DNA from 4 places in the Exiguobacterium sp. UBA7533 genome. Region 1 is predicted to be linked to each of the others. Evidence: riboswitches for the same ligand, from Rfam matches in the RefSeq annotation. Region 1 holds a riboswitch; each other region holds the start of a gene.

Region 1 (4,643 bases):
ACATCAAGGCGATGTTAAACAGACCAAGTGAAAGGGATACTGTCGTGAAGTATAATGCAGCAAGGACGATTGCTTGCACGACGAAGACGAACCGTAAGCGACCCATCGGATTTTTACTTGCAATCTTGCCGGCAAGGATGTTACTGAAGATCGAGACGACACCGTAAGCGAGCAGGATCGGACTAATCCATGTCTTCGCGATGCCGAGTTCCGTTTGCAGGATCGGCACGAGGTACGTGTAGACGACGTAAGTTGCTCCGAAGCCGAACGACGGAATGAAGAAGGCAATCAGGATCCGTGGATTAGCGAGCAATCCAAGCTGCTCCTTGATTGAACCGGAACCCGTCGATTGCTGGACGGGAACGATCTTCCACACAGCGAGAAACGCAATCATTCCCATGACTGTCGTCAGCCAGAACGTGGCTGCGAAGCCAGCGTGTTGACCGATGAACGTACCGATCGGAACACCGAGGACGTTCGCAAGTGTAAAACCCCCGAAAATGAATGAGACGGCGACACCGCGCTTCGCGACAGGCACGCCATCGCTTGCGACGACCATTGCGAGCGAGATCAAGACACCGGTCAGGATGGCAGTCAGGATGCGGGTGGCGAGCAATACTTCGTAACTTGGAGCAAAACTACTGGCAAGGTTCAGTAAGACCCAAACGAGTAACAGACGTAGAATCAGGCGACGCCGTTCCAAGTGACCGGTCAGCGACATGACAATCGGTGTACCAATCGCAAAGGAGATGGCAAATGCCGAGACGAGCGTACCGGCTGTTGCGATCGTGATATTAAGAGCTGAGGAGATTTCAGCGAGGATCCCGACGATGACGAATTCGCTTGTTCCGAGAACGAACGTCAGGAGCGACAACGTGGCGATCAACAGCCAATCGCGTCGACTTAAACGAGTAGTAGGTGACATGGATGATTCCTCAATTCTGGCGCTTGCGCGCGAAACTATGAGTAACAGGATAGCATGAAACGATTTCGTCGGGTATCGCAAAGCGAGAATTCGGGAAAAGAACCATTATTCGAAATAGCGTGAGAATTTCCAGGCTTGCTGTTTTTTGCGTATACTACAGATGAAGACTACTGACAAAGGAGTGGAAACGATGCAAGCGACAGTGACATGGAACAAACAGATGGGGTTTAGTGGACAGACGGAATCAGGGCATCATCTTGCGATGGATGCAGCACCGGAGAACGGTGGCGAAAATCAAGCACCACGACCGACTGAACTGCTGCTACATGCCGTTGCCGGCTGTACTGGAATCGACATCGTCTCGATTTTAGAGAAGATGCGCTTGACGATCACCCATTTCGAAATGGATATCGAAGGGGAACGGTCAGAGGATCATCCGCGGCGCTTTACGTCGATCTCGATTCATTACCGGCTTGAAGGTGATCTCTCGGAAGATAAGGTCCGTCGCGCCATCTCGTTATCAAAAGATAAATATTGTTCGGTCTCGCAATCCTTGAACGCTGAGATTTCCGTCTATTATTCCATCAATGGTGTCCGGAGCGAGGATCCTTTGTGAAGAAAGTAGCACTGATCGGTTGCCTGTTGCTTGCAGGGTGTGCGCAGGAGACGACGGAACCAACGAAACCATCACAACCAGCAACGAAGCAACCGACGGAGGCGAAGAAATCAAAGCCTGAGCCGACAAAGGAAGAACAACAACAAGCACGATTAAAGCAGCAACTTGAAGCGATGTCGACGTCAGAAAAGATCGATCAATTGCTCTATATCGGAGTTGCTGGAACGGAACTTTCAGCAGCTGACCGGAAATTGTTGCAGACGCATGCGATCGGTGGGGTCTTACTGCTTGGTGGGAATATTACGTCAGAAGATCAACTCTTGACGTTCACGCGTGCCATTCAAGAAACGAACCAAAAACCGTATGTTTTCGTCGGGGTTGATGAAGAGGGCGGACGGGTCAGCCGGGTACCGGATCAACGATTACGTCTCCCGACGAGTCAACGGATGGCGCAAGGTGCAGATGCTGCAAAAATGGAAGATGTCGGACGTACGCTCGGTCACCTGTCACGATTTTATGGGTTCAACATGGACTTCGCACCGGTCCTTGACGTCAATAGCAATCCGAACAATCCAATCATCGGCGACCGTGCGTTAAGTGCTGATCCGAAGACCGTCGCGACTCTCGGTACGGCCCTGATGCATGGGATGCAAGAGACGGGAACGATTCCGGTCGTCAAACATTTTCCCGGTCACGGCAATACGAGTGTCGATTCCCATGTCGGTTTGCCGAGAGTGACAGCATTAAAGGAAGAACTGAAGCGAACGGAACTGTTACCGTTCCAAGAAGCGATTCAAGAGGGCGCCGAGATGGTGATGGTCGCCCATATTCTCTATCCCGCGTATGACGATCAAAATCCATCTTCGCTCTCGAAGCCGATCTTGACTGACCTTTTGCGTCAACAACTCGGATTCAAGGGTGTCATCATCACGGATGACCTTGTCATGGGAGCGATCACGAAACGATATGGTCTCGCGGAAGCGGCACGCCAGGCACTTGTCAATGGAGCTGATATGGCGATGTTTTCGGAAGCAGGTGCCTATCCGAAGGTCCACACCGAAGTGATGCAAGCCGTTAAAGAAAAAACGTTGTCGTCAGAGATGCTCGATGCTAAAGTGATGCGGATCTTAAAGCTGAAGCAGACCTATGCCGATAGCCAGAAGCAACAGCGACCGACGAAATCGGAGCTTGTTCAGCAAGTGGAAGCGCTCAACTAGGACTAGCGAAGCAAAGCGACTCATGCTAGACTAATGGGGCAAGCCAATTAAACACGAAAAGACACTAGGGGAGTCTCGCAGCAGACTGAGACGGAAGTATCCGGACCCTTTGAACCTGATCTAGTTCGTACTAGCGGAGGGAAGTGGCTCGAAACCTTAGATATCCTTAGCGCTTCAGCGCATTTTCGGACCACTCCCTTCAACATCGGGAGTGGTCCTTTTTCGTATGGAAAGGAAGAACATGATGCGTCTACATCTGATTTCGACGGGATCCATCAATCCACGCGATGGAGTGGAAACCTTTCAATCGCTTCAACCATATACGGACCAGCTTCATCTTCGAGAACCAAATTTGTCGGCAACAGAATTGTTAGATCTGATTGACGCGCTCCTTGCAAAAGGGTATTCGTCTGATCAATTAACCGTTCACGACCGGGTCGACGTCGCCCATGTCGCTGGCATCGGTGTGCAATTGACGCGACGTTCCTTACGTGTCTGCGATGTTCGGCGACACTTTCCGAATCTCATCATCGGGAAATCCGTCCACTCTCTGGCAGAAGCACTTGCAGCGGAAGCGGAAGGAGCCGACCGACTGCTGTACGGTCATATTTATCCGACAGCGTCGAAACCAAACGTGCCACCGCGAGGGATCGATGCCTTGAAGCAAGTTGTCACTTTCACGACGAAACCAGTCATCGCAATCGGCGGGATCACTCCTGATCACATTCCTGAGATCGCAGCGACCGGTGCAAGCGGAATCGCCGTCTTATCCGGTATTCTCGGTCAAGCGGACCCGCATGCTGCCATTCAGCGTTATCAGGGGGTACGGGTATGACGGATCACATCATCATCGGTGGTGGAGTCATCGGTTTGACGCTTGCTTACAGTCTCGCTTGTCAGAACGAATCCGTTCTTGTCCTTGATCGCGGAACATGCGGACAAGGGACGAGTCGGGCGGCTGCCGGGATGCTTGCGACGGACATCGAGCTGAGAGAAGAATTGCATACGCTTGCCGCGCGAAGTCGCCGTCTGTATCCGTTACTTGCGCGACGCCTCACGCGCGAGACCGGGATCGATTGTGGCTACCGGGAACAACCATTTTTATTGAAACAAAATGGGCAAGAATACTTATTTCCATCGGTCGGTCAAATCGATCCGCGACGACTAACGACTGCATTGATGCATGCTTTACGAAATCGTGGGGTACCAATCGAAGAACAGGTGGACGTCACGCGAATCGAGGAGAGTAATGATTTCATTAGGGTTGAGTCGAACACGGGAACGTGGACGGGACGAACGGTGACGATTGCTGCCGGACGCGGGTCCCAAGCCTTGCTCGATACAGCGGGTATTTCGATAGCGACGTATGGTGTCAAAGGGGAATGTCTCGCAGTCCGTCTCGCAGGTCAGCCATTACGCTCGATCCTGTTTGATGACGCCGTCTACCTCGTACCGAAAGCGGACGGACGGATATTGATCGGTGCGACCGAACTACCGCACGACGAGACGATCGGTGTTAGTGTCGCAGGAGTCACGTCACTGCTTCAAGCAGCAGAGCGTCTCTATCCACCGATCCGTGATGCTGTCATCGAAGAAGTCTGGTCAGGCGTACGACCACAAACAGAGTCCGGCTTGCCATATATCGGAGTCGCTGATTCGTCCCGGCGGATCTTTATAGGGACGGGGCATCATCGGCATGGCATATTACTCGCACCGGCGACAGCGGAAGTTTTGGCAAACACATTACGGTTGACCCTAAAGGAGGAAGTTCGATGAACATTACGATTAACGGCAACTACCACACCATTGAACAGATTGAGACGATTGAGGACATGCTCACGCAACTTGGCTTAGGGGAAAAACTTGTCATCGTCGAACAGAACCG
Region 2 (4,643 bases), on a different contig from region 1:
CTCGCGATCCTGTTCTTCATCATTCTAGGTGGCGCTGCTTGGTTCGGCTGGTTACCGATGGAAGCAGATCGCCCAACATCGTTATTTGCGAACTTTACGGCAAGCGGTTGGTTTCCAAACGGGATTCTCGGTGTCTTGACGACGATGATTGCCGTCAACTTCGCCTTCCAAGGAACGGAATTGATCGGTGTTGCGGCTGGGGAGTCCGACACGCCCGAAAAATCGATTCCAAAAGCGATCCGCAATACAGTCTGGCGGACGTTCATCTTCTTCGTCTTATCGATTACGATCGTCGGTGCATTGATTCCGTATGAAACAGCTGGCGGAGTCAGCAGTCCGTTCATCATGGTCTTTGATGCGATCGGTATTCCGTACGCTGCTGATTTGATGAACATCGTCGTCTTGACAGCGTTGTTGTCCGTCGGAAACTCCGGATTATATGCGGCGACTCGGATGTTATGGGCAATGGCGCAAGAAGGGATGATTTCAAAGAAATTATCTTACGTCAATGCACGTGGTGTGCCGATGCGGGCGTTGCTCTTTACGATGATGTTCGCGATGTTATCGCTTCTGACCGCATTTTTCGCAGAAGATACCGTCTTCATTTGGCTCTTGTCCTTAGCCGGACTCGGGGCTCAAGTCGGCTGGATTTCAATCTCTGCTTCGCAGCTTGCATTTCGTCGTCAGTTCGTCCGAAACGGACACGATGTATCCGAACTGAAATTCAAGACACCACTCTATCCGGTGTTACCACTGATTTCGTTGACACTTAACGTCGTCGTCCTCGTCAGTCTTGCGTTTCAAGCGGATCAACGAATCGCTCTATACATCGGTGTTCCTTTCTTCCTTGTCATGTGGGGAAGTTATCATCTCTTCGTCAAAGGAAAACATCTATCCGCTCAAAGCGACATCCGTGTCGCCCCTTCTCAACTCGAAGAATAATTTCATCTAAAAAGAGGCCGCGGAGTCATCCACGGCCTCTTTCCTATGATTGTGCTATTCCTTAAGCGTCCGCATCATCAATAGTTCTCCTTGATGGAGCTCTACCTTCGCTTCTGACGCACACCATTCATTACTGACGGTCAAGGAACCTCCGACCGGTACTGGATGTGCATCAAGTGGATATTTGACTCCGGATAAGCTTAAAGTCGATGGTACGAGTGGAATGAACGAAAGATAATGATAGCTCCCTGCTTCGACTGCATACGTTCCCTCAGCCAAGTATCGTACCTCTTCTCGTTTCGTCACGAGTCGTGCCTCTGGGTATCGCTTCAATAGATATACATTTTGGACGGTCATGTCGAGCCGCCCACCTGTCGCCCCGATAATGAAGGTATCCTCAAACTGTTTCTTCTCTGAGACTGTACGAAGTGCCAGTTCGAGATCCGTTTCATCTTTCTCGGCCGGATGAACGATTGCCCCTTCTGGTACATAACCAAGCGAATCAAAATCACCAATCGTCAGGTCGCATGTCAGCCCAAACGATTCAATCGTCTGAACACCACCGTCGACACCGACGATAAAATCACCTGGCTGACAAAACGTCCGTAAATCCGGCGCTTCTTCTCGCGGACCGGCACAGACGAGAATCGCCCGCATCTCAGACGCCTCGTGCCGAATAACGGAGTAAGCGTGGCGCAGTCGTAAATAAAAGACCCGCAACGACACCACAAAGAACGTAAGACGGTACCATGTATGTCGCGTTATAAATCAATGAATACGGTACGACTGGACCTTCGGCATACTCGGCAAAAAAGACGATTCCACTGATGACATGACAGATATAACGGAGTCCTGCGCCTAATAACGTCGCCAGGAGAACGAACGCCATCAAGCTTTTCTTTTGTCCATTGCGTGCGGCTAGTCTGACTTGACGCGCGAACAGACCACTTAATCCGACGACACCATACGCAATCGTATAGTCAAGCATCGGTTGAACGATCGTCAAGACTTGTGGAGCGAACATCAATTGAATCGTACCGACAAGCGCTCCCGTGACGACCCCTCCGACGACCCCGTGGCGAAATGCCATGACGAAGATCGGTAACATCGCTAAGCTGATCGAGCCACCTTGTGGCATTTTGAATGGAATCAGTAAATCAAAGACGACTCCGAGACTGGCGAAGATGGCAATTTCCATCATCATTTGTAACCGTTTCATGCTATTTTCCTCCTTCATTGTACGAGAGGACGCAAAAAGGCAGTACGACGAACGCCGTACTGCCTGCGTGCGCCACATCCCTACGTCCGTTTGAACGGAACAGGTTCGAAGGGTTAAAGTCTAAAAGACTCCTCTCAGCCGCTTTTCAAGCGACACCCCTTGCGGTCATCATATTTCGTTTTCTCGTTCTTATTATACGGCAGCCCCTTGACGAATGCTAGTAATCGCTTCCGCATAATCTGGTGCATTGTAGATTGCTGATCCTGCGACGAGAACGTTCGCACCGTTATCGATGCAAAGCTTTGCCGTTTCCGGATTGACGCCACCGTCAATCTCGATTTCAAATGTCAGACCGCGATCTGCTTTCATTTGCGCAAGTGATGCGAGTTTTGGCATGACACGCTCGATGAAGGCTTGTCCACCGAAGCCCGGATTGACCGTCATCAATAAGACCATATCGACATCCTCAAGGACGTGTTCAATCGTTGATAATGGCGTATGGGGATTCAAGACGACTCCTGCCTTTGCGCCCGCTGCTTTGATTTGTTGCAAGACACGATGGACATGATTCGTCGCTTCGACGTGGAACGTCACGATGTCCGCCCCTGCTTTGACGAAATCCTCGACGAAACGTTCTGGCTGGTCGATCATCAAATGGACATCGAGAATCATATCCGTCTTTTGACGTAAGCTGTTAAGCACAGGTAGTCCAAACGAGATATTCGGTACGAACTGACCGTCCATGACATCAAAATGGATATAGTCCGCGCCTGCTGCCTCGACTGCTTTGACATCACGCTCAAGATTCGCAAAATCTGCTGATAAGATAGATGGTGCAATTTTAATCATCTTCAATACCTCCGGGCTCGATTCTTGATTTCGTCTATAAACATACCATAGTTCTCATAACGAGAGGACATGATTTCTTGTGCTTCGACGGCTTCCTTGACGGCACATCCGGGTTCATTCAAGTGCAAACATCCTCGATACTTACATTCGTCCTGTACAGCCACGAATTCAGGAAAACTCCACCGTACATCCTCGATTTCCATATCATACGGAAAATCAAGGTTCGAGAAACCTGGTGTATCAGCAATCAAGCCTTCGGCAAGTGGCATCAACGTGACGTGACGTGTCGTATGCCGTCCACGTCCGAGTGATTTCGAAATCGCACTCGTCTCTAAGTCGAGTGTTGGTTCAAGTGCGTTCAAGAGCGAACTTTTCCCAACACCGGATTGTCCGGCAAGAACGCTCGTTTTCCCGGCCAGTAACGGACGGACTTGTTCAACACCTGTCAATGTCTCACTTGATGTCTCGATGACCGTATAACCAATCTTCCGGTAAGCGGCAATTGCCTCTCTAACTGCAGGACCTTTGACATCATCAAGCAAGTCCATCTTCGTTAACAGGATGACGGGTTGGATTTCCTTCGCTTCGATCAAGACGAGGAAACGATCGAGCAAGTGCGCTGAAAAATCAGGTTCTGCAGCCGAGACGACAAGCAACGCTTGATCGATATTCGCGACAGGCGGGCGTACTAAAAAGTTGTCCCGCTCCTTCACTTCGAGAATATACCCGGTCTCACTTTCGATATGAAGAACGACTTCGTCTCCAACGACTGGACTGATGCCGCGTTTTCGGAAATTCCCTCTTGCCCGTGAACGGACCTCTCCTTCTGGTGTCATGACATCATAAAAGCCACCCTGCAGGCGTATGATCGTTCCTTCTCGATTCTCTTCGATGCGTTGTTCCGTCATCCTATGCACTCCTTTTTCATCACAGTCACTGTGCGTCTTTTGCTTGATTGTACGTGATGGTTTTTGAACGATACACCGTATCGTCTTTATAAATCGTAATCTTGCCTTCTTCTCCCGGATCAATCGTCACCGGCACGTCGAATGTCTCATCTTGGTCAATTGATTCCTCGATGACGGTCCGCTTCCCTTTCGCATCTTCCGTCTCAATCCGGATGACTTGTTTCGGTGGTTCCTCGTCCTCGTTCTCGCTGACCGCGTCATAGACGACCTTTTCAGGGAACGTCGCTGTCAACGTTTTTTCTTCCTCACCTTTTGAGATGAAGACCGTCACGGAGTCGTTCGGTTCGACTTGAGTCCCTGCTTGTGGGAATTGACGGATAACTTGATCGAGTTTCACGTCGCTAGAAAATTCTTGCTCGAACGTTCCATCGAGCCCTTTTTCGTCCAGGTAGGCTTTTGCTTCGTCACTCGATAAGTTCGTCAAATCCTTCAACTCGAAGGAAGATGTTCCTTCCGAGACGGTGATCGTAATCGTTTGTTCTTTCGCGATGACCTCCGTACCAGCCGAGATCGATTGCCGGATCACATTACCTCGCTCGATTTCATCCGACTTTTCACGTTCGACCTCGACTTTAGCGAATCCAGCCTCTTTTAACGTCTCAATCGCCTCTTTTTCAGCGTCATCTGTCACATCCGGTACTTCGACCGGAGCACTTCCGGTAGAG
Region 3 (4,643 bases), on a different contig from region 1:
ATTATATTACAAAAAAACGTTTTCATTTGAAATGTAAATGAAATTTTTTTGAAACGATTAGGGTGCTATAATCTATTTCAGATATGAGAGAAACTTGAATACTATAATAAAATATGAAAAACATAAGTGAGGAAAACGATATATGCTAAAAAAACTAATTTCTACCATTGTTTTAGGAGCATTACTTATAACAGGAACACAACCAATTGCGGCAGCAACGATCAAAGAAAAAAAGGCTGAAAATGCCGCAGAACAACGTAAATTAGAAAAAGCAATTAAAAAACAAGAGTCGAAAATTTCGAAAGAACAACGTCAAATCAATCGAATCGATGCAGCGATCAACGAAAAGATTTTTCAGATTTCCGAAAAAAATAAACAAATCGAGAAATTGAATTTGCGAATTGATGAATTAAAAGCAGACATCGTTCGCTACGAAGAGATGTTGAAAAAACAAGAAGAACTACTCGGTGATCGTCTACGTGTCTTCCAAGAAAACGATGGAAACTCAATCAAATGGGAAGAAGTCATTTTTGGATCGAAGGATTTAGGTGATTTATTTAGTCGTGTCATGGCAGGGAAAAAAATCGCGGAGCAAGATGATAAAATGATTTCGGATTACATCGCAACCCAACAAAAGCTAGCGGAAGCAAAACAAGCGCTCGTTGAAAAAAAGGCGGAGCAGGTTGAAGAGAAGAAAACATTAATCGAACAAAAAAAAGCGTTGAAAGTTCAAATGAAAGAACGCAGTGCTACGCTTAAAAAATTACGAAAAGGTAAGACGAAGTTTACGACAGAACTTCTAGACGCGAAAGAACTACAAGCCACACTTGAAGCTCAAGAACGTGCGATTGCGGCAGCGAAGGCAGCAGCTAAAGCAGCGGCTGAAAGAGCAGCAGCCGAGAAAGCAGCAGCTGAAAAAGCCGCTAAAGCGAATGCTCAAGCAGCAAAACAAGCAGGTAAGAGTTCAGAATCACCTACTTCAGTTGCCCCACCCGTTGTTTCGAGCGGTGGGAAATTCGTTCGTCCATCTTCTGGTGGCGTATCACAAGGGTTTGGACCAGCAAGCGGTGCGAACGGCTATACGTTCCATAATGGTGTCGATTTCAGTGGTTCGGTCGGCTCACCAATCGTCGCAGCAGCAGCTGGAACGGTCATTACAGCTTCAGGTGGTGGGCCTTATGGAAATCACGTCATGATTTCTCACTTCCTTGACGGGAAAGTCTATACGACAGTCTACGCTCATATGAGTTCATTATCTGTTCATGCAGGACAAACAGTTTCTCAAGGTCAGCAAGTTGGAACACTTGGTAGTACTGGGAATTCAACAGGACCACACTTGCATTTCGAACTACATGTCGGAGGCTATCAGTACAGTGCCTCTTCTCCTCTGAATGCAGTTAATCCATTAGCATACCTATAATTCAAAACGAGCTTCGGCTCGTTTTTTTCTTGCCGCTATGCTACAGTTAAGGCGAAATGAATACTTGAGCAACTAGGGGAGCTGGAGGAATCCGGCTGAGAGGAAAACCAATCTGTTTTCGACCCTATTACCTGAACTGGATAATACCAGCGTAGGAAAGTTGAGCCGAACGAATACCGAAATGGTTGGATAACGATTTCGTATAGCGTCGACTGCTTTTTTACAGCGGTCGACGCTTTTTTTTGTCGGTAACAACTCCCTTACATTGCTCGATGGAAAGGTGAGAAAAATATGAAACATGTATTGACGATTGCGGGATCTGACTCCGGTGGTGGAGCTGGAATTCAGGCAGATTTAAAGACATTTTCGGCATTGGGCGTTTATGGGATGAGTGTTTTGACGGCGGTAACGGCTCAAAATACACTGGGCGTTCAAGCAGTAGAAGAGTTATCATCGGAAATCGTTGATGCCCAATTAGCTTCAATCTTTTCAGATATTCGTGTGGATGCTATCAAAATCGGTATGGTCTCGAATGCACAAACGATTCACGTCATTGCAACACATCTTCGCAAACAGACAGTTCCGATCATACTAGACCCTGTCATGGTCGCAAAAGGCGGGCATGCCCTATTGCGGACGGAGGCAGAGGAAGCACTAATCGCGGAGTTACTGCCACTTGCGACACTCGTCACACCAAATTTACCGGAAGCAGAGCGCTTAACAGGGCAGTCAGTTACTAATCTAGAGGAGATGCGACTGGCGATGCATCAGTTGGCTATGAAGACTGGAGCCGTCTTGCTAAAAGGTGGACATCTACCGGGAGCTGCCACGGATTTATTATGGGACGGGCAAGAGGAATACCGTTTCACATCAGATCGGTTAGATAATCAACATACTCATGGAACAGGCTGTACCTTATCTGCAGCGATTGCGGCACGGATGGCACTTGGAGAAGCTTTACCGGACAGTGTACGTCAGGCCAAGAAGTATGTTACAGAGGCGATTCGTCATGGATTTGCTCTCGGACAAGGGATTGGACCGACACATCATTTTCATTCACTTTGGAGGGATACACATGTTTACGACCATTCTTAAACACAAACCACTCATTCATCATTTGACGAACACAGTCACGATCAATGATTGCGCCAATGTCACACTCGCCGTTGGCGCATCTCCAGTCATGGCGGAGGATATTCGCGAAGTGGAAGAGATGGTTCGACTTGCGCAAGCTCTTGTCTTGAACATTGGAACAATTGATGCAGACATGCAAGCAGCTCAACGACTCGCCGCAAGCGAAGCGAGACGCTTGAACGTTCCGATCATCCTTGATCCAGTTGGAGCGGGAGCTACATCATTGCGTACGTCCTTTTCAAAAGAATTGAGTAGACTCGGATGTACGGTCGTTAAAGGAAATGCTTCAGAAATCAAGACATTGCTTGGGGAGAATGGACGAACAAAAGGAGTCGATGCTGCTAGTGATGAGATCATGGATCGAGAAATCATTCGTGCATTCGCTCGTAAACAAAAGTCCGTCATTGTCGTCACAGGTCCAATCGACTACATCACGGATGGCATGCGCGAAGTGGAACTACAAGTAGGTACGCCGCGTCTCGGAGACGTCACAGGTACGGGGTGTATGACAGCTTCTTTGATTGCGAGTTTTCTTGGTGCAGGATATTCTGCGTTTGAGGCAGCAGTCCACGGAACATTTATCATGGGAAAAGCAGGAGGACAGGCAGCATCAGAAAAAGGTCTAGGTAATTTCAAACGAGAGTTGTTCAATGCAATCAGTCTGATGACGGAGCAAGATTTGATGGAGGTGGTAGAACATGTCAATTGATTATTCCATTTATGCGGTGACAGATCGTCGATATCATCCGGGAGTTGCAATCGAAACGGTCGTTGAAGAAGCGATTTTAGGTGGTGCAACGATTATACAATTACGGGAAAAAACAGCGCAGGGAAAGGAATTCTTCGAACAGGCAGTCCGGTTAAAGAGATTGACGGATCGTCATGATGTTCCTTTGATTATCAATGACCGAATTGATATTGCGTTACTTGTCGGAGCTGGTTTGCATATCGGACAAGAAGATATTCCTCTAACCGCAGCGCGCCGTCTCTTACCGAACACTGTGATCGGCGTATCGGTAGCAACCGTCGCGCAAGCGATTGAAGCAGAACGAGATGGAGCATCTTATTTAGGTGTAGGTTCTCTATTTGCGACGTCATCGAAAGCAGACGCCGACTCGATGTCACACACGATGCTTCAAGCGATTCGCGAAGCCGTGCGCTTACCTTTAATCGGCATTGGTGGAATTACGGCAACGAATGTCGCTTCTCTTCCTATCCCATTAGAAGGATATGCGGTCATCTCGGAAATTTTTGCTAAAGAAGATCGACGACGTGCTGCACAACATATGACAGATGCTGTATGGGAATGGCATCAATCTCTTCAGAACAGGGTATAATCCGTTCAGAGGTGATTGTATTGAAATGGCAGATGATCCGTTTTCGGGGCTATTGGATCCGGTATCGATTGGAACCACAAATCATTCGCGTGGATAATCGGGGGATCTACCATTTGGGGAAAATTTTATTTCCGCGTCCTAATCGTGTATCTTATGAAATGGCTCTCTTGCTGAAGGAAAAGTATGAAAGACGCTACAAACGTCCGTTGTATATCAAGACAAGTTCGATCGCTACAGAAATTTGGGGACACACCCACTTAGACATCTATTATCGAATACTGCTTCGTCTCCCGATTCCTGCTCGATTACGTAAGCGTTATAGGAATCGATTGGAGAGTACGAAGATCATCGATATCGGTGTACGTGCGGTCGATCAAAATCGAATCGTTTGGGATATCGGTGATTACGTAGGGGGATGGTTTGTATTTTGGCTCATTCGTAGGCGGATGCGCTGAACTTGCAAATGTCCTGTTTCTCATGGTGCAATATAGAAATAGAAACGAGGTGACGGACATGGACATTCCCCGTTGTGAAACGATTGCTATTGATGAACAGCGTGCGTCTGAGATTGGACAAGTCGTTGATACGATTCCGACGCTTGAAATCGGAAAATTATTTAAGATCCTTTCAGATGCGACACGACTACGAATCGTTTATGCGTTGACGATCGAAGAGGAATTGTGCGTTTGTGACGTCTCTGCTTCTGTCGACTGCTCGATTGCGACAGCATCTCATCATCTTCGCTCCCTGTT
Region 4 (4,643 bases), on a different contig from region 1:
GTCACTCGGCTCGGAACAGGAACGAACTTACCCGGCAATATGGCGATAGGTGCGACCCGTAGTAGCGCGTATGCCAATGATGCCGGTCATATCATCGGTTCTGAACTGCATGCGCTTGGCATCAATGTCAACTTCGGTCCGGTTCTTGACGTCAACAGTAACCCTGGAAATCCCGTCATCGGTGTTCGCTCGTTCTCAAGTGACCCGGAGCTCGTCGGAACGCTCGGTTCCGCTTTGATGAAGGATATTCAAACTGAAGGCGTCGCAGCGACCGCGAAACACTTCCCGGGTCACGGCGATACCGCGACCGATTCCCATTATGGCTTGCCGGTTGTCGACCGGTCCCTGGAGGAGCTGGAACAAGTCGAGCTCGTCCCGTTCAAGCGAGCCATCGCCGAAGACATCGATATGATCATGACAGGACACATCGGAATGCCGCAAATCGAGTCTGAAGTCGTCACGTCAAAAAACGGCACTTTCCCTTTACCTGCGACATTGTCGGATGACGTCATCACGGGCGTACTGCGCGAAAAACTCGGCTACGATGGCATCGTCATCACGGATGCTTTGAATATGCAGGCGATCGCCGACAATTTTACGGAATCAGAAGCCGTTCTGAAAACATTTGACGCCGGTGTCGACATCGCGCTCATGCCGACGATTCTTCGTTCCGAGCAGGATGTCAAAAAACTCGACCAGATTTTTAAGGACGTGATTGCGGCAGTCAAAGACGGACGTCTGTCAGAGGAACGGATTGATCAATCGGTCGAGCGGATCCTGACGCTGAAGGCAGAACGCGGAATATGGAATGGCACGACGGATACGACATCCTTAGCAGATAAACTCGCGCAAGCGAACCAAATCGTCGGTAGTCCCGAACATAAAGCAAAAGAACGCGCGATGACGGAAGCCGCGGTCACACTCGTGAAAAATGATCAGCGGACGTTACCCTTCAAGCCGAAAAAGAATGCAAACGTTCTTGTGATCGCCCCTGCGACGGATCAAACGGACAGCATGAAAAAGACGATTGCTTCCCTGCCTAAGAACCGGAACTGGCACGTAACGACAGCGAATTACTCGGCTACTACGCTACCGCTCGACCAAAACCCGACACTACGGGCACAACTCGATGCAGCAGATTACATCATCGTCGGTTCAAACGTCAATACGAGTGCCAAACTACTGCCTACTGCACCAGAACAAGCGATTCCGGCTTCAATCTTCCGGTATGCGAAACAAACAGATATACCATCCGTCTTGCTTAGCCTCCGCAATCCATACGATGTCGCCGTTCAACCGGACGCACCGGCACACGTCCTCGTCTATGGTTTTAAAGGGGATCCGAACGGACCGGACTCCGAAGCAGGCAATCTGAAATCAGCGGGACCGAACCTCCCTGCCGGTATCCGAGCGATTTTCGGAACGTTTAAGCCCCAAGGCACTCTACCTGTTGATGTACCAGTCTTTCAGAACGGTATCTTTACCGATCAACTGCATCTCGAATTTGGTGACGGCTTTAAAAATTGGAAAAAATGAGAACATGATACACAAAAGACCGAGACTCCTTTAAAGGATGCCTCGGTCTTTTAATGATTGATACGGATATTCCGCTTCTTCTTTCGCACGATCGTAGACGCGGTATAACCAATAGGTCAGTAATGCATAGACGACAATGACAAGAACAGCAGAAATGTAGCTCCCCATGCTATATGCTACCTTGAAGTTTCGAGTCGTAGCGGATATACCGGACAACACGATTAACGTTGGAATGATATATCCAATAAATCTTACTTTGACTTTACCCAGCATTCGTTGCACGGCATACGCGGCGCTGATCGCGAGTACGATCACGATGATTTCCATTTCTACCCCTACTTCCGCTAAATGTTATACCTAATTCTACCATTCAACTCTTTAGGAAGATACCGTCCGTGCTGGAATCGTCTCGTAAATCGACGTAAACGTTTCTTCCGTCCATCCCATATGCCAAAACAGCAACTCATAATAACAGCTCGTCACGAAATGCCGTTTCATCCGCTCTCGTTCAGTCGGGCTTGCTTGTTCCGCCAACGCATCAAGCCGTGCAATCTGTTCAAAGACGACCTTTTCGAACCATTCCGAACTATATGTGTCGATCCATTGCTGATAGATTTTTTCATACGGTGTACACGTCAATAATTGTTGTCCAACTTCATAATACAACCAGTAACATGGCAAGATGGCAGCAATCGTCTCACCAAGCGTCCCTTCACTCGCATGATGCATGTGTGAGACGTAAGCATATGCCGTTGGTGCCGGTTCAAATGCTTCAAGGTCTGCTTCCGTGATACCGAGCGGCTCGAAAAATGATTGATGCAAGCTCAGTTCTGCCCCATATGTCGAAGTCGCGTGCTCGGCAAGTGTCGCGATCGTCGCAAAGTCATCTGCTTTTGACGCTGCCTTCGCTTGAATCTTCGCAAAGTGTTTTAAGTAATACGCATCCTGCATGACATAATGTCGAAATTTCGAGAGCGGTAACGTTCCCTCGCCGATTCCTTGAACGAATGGGTGCGTAAAACTACTGTCCCAATACGCTTGTGCTGCTTGTTTGATTTCTTGTGTGAATGTCATGATCTCATCCTCCTCGTTTTTATGAAACGAAAAAACACCACCCCGAAACACACGGGCATGGCGCAAGAAGAACAAGACTTGACGCCACTTCCCTCCGTAAGTACGAACTTAATCAGGTTCAAAGGGTCCGAACGTCTTCGTTCGTCTCAGTCGGCCTACCGACTCCCCTAGTGGTCATTATTCGATTCAAATCCACTATAGCATGCTGAAAACGGAAGTCAAGTTGTCCTCTTTTCGCTATACTATAGAGTGTCAGAAGGCGGATATCGTCTCCATCTACAGACCGATTCCGAACTTCTTTCGTTCTCGTACACTAATTTTAGTACCTGATACTATAATTCATTCTGTTACTTACAATTGGAGGATTTCATTATGCATACACCAACAAAAATCATGGCGTCAGCCGTTATCGCTTCTGCTTTATTACTTCCGACAGCCGCATCCGCCGAGCAGGTCGTCGATAAAACGATCGTCACTCTCGGTGAGTCACTCGGCGCAAAAGATAAGGCTTGGGTGCTTTCACGTCTCAATGCACCGGAAGGTATCACACCGATCATCGCAACCTCTGCAGACGAAGAAAAATACCTCGGGAAAAACATCCCCCAGTCACAAAAGGGCGGCAACATGTATTCGTCGGCTAAAATCGAACTGACGGAAAAAGGTGACGGACTTTCCGTTGCGACGGAAAACATCACGTGGGTGACGAAGGATATGTATTTGAACGCTCTCGTCACAGCGGGTGTCAAAGATGCCGACATCACGATTACTTCCCCTTACAAGGTGACCGGGACATCCGCCTTGACAGGAATCATGAAAGCCTATGATCAAACTTCGGCTGAGACCGGAATCAAGCTGAGTGACGAACGGAAAGATTTAGCACAGCAAGAATTATCGGTCACATCAGACGTCGGGAAGACAGTCGGGACAGATAAAGTCGCTGATTTGATGAATGAGATCAAGGCCAAAATCGCGAATCAAAAACCGGAAACAAAAGTCGAGATCGAAAACCTGATCGTCCAAGTCATTCAAAACAACAACATCCAACTGTCTGATGCACAGATGGATCGGTTGACGAATCTATTCAATCAAATGGAGCAAGCGAACATCAACTGGGGGCAAATCGAGAGTGGACTGAAAAATGCTGGTCAAGACATCCATGCGTTTGCAACGTCCGAGGAGACGAAAGGATTCTTCGCTAAATTATTTGATGGTCTGAGTGACTTCTTCAGCTCGATTGCTGGTGTGTTCAAATAATTCAGACTTCCGCAATTAACAAGATAATGGTAAACTGGTTGTATCTGAAACGAAAGGTGGTGTGAAATGATGGACTTTGCTGCGTGCAAACATTGGTTAATGGAACAATTGTATCTGTTGCGCGCGATTTTTCATGGAATGGCGTTCTAAGGCACCCGTCTGCCCTTTTTAGAACTTCATGATTGAAAAATACAGCAAAGCGCATCTTTCACACACTAGGGAGAGTGCTATTTGCGCTCTCCTTTTTTTAATGCGCGCGAAAGGATCAACTCATTATGATGATTTGCGACATTCAACATCTGACAAAACAATTCGGAGGCGAAACGATCTTAACGGACGTTTCCCTCTTCTTAAACGAAAACGATCGTGTCGGTCTGATTGGACGAAACGGGAGTGGTAAAACGACATTACTCCGCTTACTTGCTCGCCTTGACCAACCGGACGGTGGCGTCATCTATCAAAAGAACGGTTTGACGATTGGCTACTTGGAACAACTTCCCACTTATGCCGAGACAATGACCGGACTCGACGTCCTTTGGACGGCGTTTGAAGAGATCCTCGCAATCCGTTCTCGGATGCAACAGTTGGAGCTTATGATGGCGACAGCGCCAGATGATCTGGATGCACTACTCGTTCGATATGCGGAAGCGACAAATGCATTCGAACAAAAAGATGGCTATCTACTCGACTCGAAGATCGAGCGCATGGTGAACGGATTACATTTACGTCCGTTACTCACTCGCCCTTTCCATCAGTTGAGCGGCGGTGAGCAAACGAAG

Evidence for each region. A riboswitch is a leader RNA that binds a small molecule or an ion and turns the genes downstream of it on or off. The one in region 1 is predicted to bind thiamine pyrophosphate.
Region 2: another riboswitch for thiamine pyrophosphate. It lies ahead of thiT (energy-coupled thiamine transporter ThiT); the one in region 1 lies ahead of B2U10_RS10695 (thiamine phosphate synthase).
Region 3: another riboswitch for thiamine pyrophosphate. It lies ahead of thiD (bifunctional hydroxymethylpyrimidine kinase/phosphomethylpyrimidine kinase); the one in region 1 lies ahead of B2U10_RS10695 (thiamine phosphate synthase).
Region 4: another riboswitch for thiamine pyrophosphate. It lies ahead of tenA (thiaminase II); the one in region 1 lies ahead of B2U10_RS10695 (thiamine phosphate synthase).

The regions. Positions count from the first base shown of each region.
Region 1 is NZ_DLMP01000005.1:595,154-599,796, reverse strand. It holds gene B2U10_RS10710 (MFS transporter) at 1-925, opposite strand, end outside; gene B2U10_RS10705 (OsmC family protein) at 1,116-1,541, shown strand; gene nagZ (beta-N-acetylhexosaminidase) at 1,538-2,758, shown strand; TPP riboswitch at 2,815-2,917, shown strand; gene B2U10_RS10695 (thiamine phosphate synthase) at 3,000-3,593, shown strand; gene B2U10_RS10690 (FAD-dependent oxidoreductase) at 3,590-4,534, shown strand; gene thiS (sulfur carrier protein ThiS) at 4,531-4,643, shown strand, end outside.
Region 2 is NZ_DLMP01000001.1:146,768-151,410, forward strand. It holds gene B2U10_RS00770 (amino acid permease) at 1-942, shown strand, start outside; gene B2U10_RS00775 (thiamine diphosphokinase) at 997-1,599, opposite strand; gene thiT (energy-coupled thiamine transporter ThiT) at 1,601-2,161, opposite strand; TPP riboswitch at 2,222-2,331, opposite strand; gene rpe (ribulose-phosphate 3-epimerase) at 2,354-3,010, opposite strand; gene rsgA (ribosome small subunit-dependent GTPase A) at 3,013-3,918, opposite strand; gene pknB (Stk1 family PASTA domain-containing Ser/Thr kinase) at 3,944-4,643, opposite strand, start outside.
Region 3 is NZ_DLMP01000011.1:117,115-121,757, reverse strand. It holds gene B2U10_RS12145 (murein hydrolase activator EnvC family protein) at 143-1,420, shown strand; TPP riboswitch at 1,485-1,595, shown strand; gene thiD (bifunctional hydroxymethylpyrimidine kinase/phosphomethylpyrimidine kinase) at 1,712-2,515, shown strand; gene thiM (hydroxyethylthiazole kinase) at 2,496-3,263, shown strand; gene thiE (thiamine phosphate synthase) at 3,253-3,891, shown strand; gene B2U10_RS12125 (hypothetical protein) at 4,005-4,346, shown strand; gene B2U10_RS12120 (ArsR/SmtB family transcription factor) at 4,405-4,643, shown strand, end outside.
Region 4 is NZ_DLMP01000003.1:160,763-165,405, forward strand. It holds gene B2U10_RS06350 (glycoside hydrolase family 3 protein) at 1-1,536, shown strand, start outside; gene B2U10_RS06355 (hypothetical protein) at 1,567-1,863, opposite strand; gene tenA (thiaminase II) at 1,915-2,610, opposite strand; TPP riboswitch at 2,683-2,789, opposite strand; gene B2U10_RS06365 (DUF1002 domain-containing protein) at 2,983-3,864, shown strand; gene abc-f (ribosomal protection-like ABC-F family protein) at 4,140-4,643, shown strand, end outside.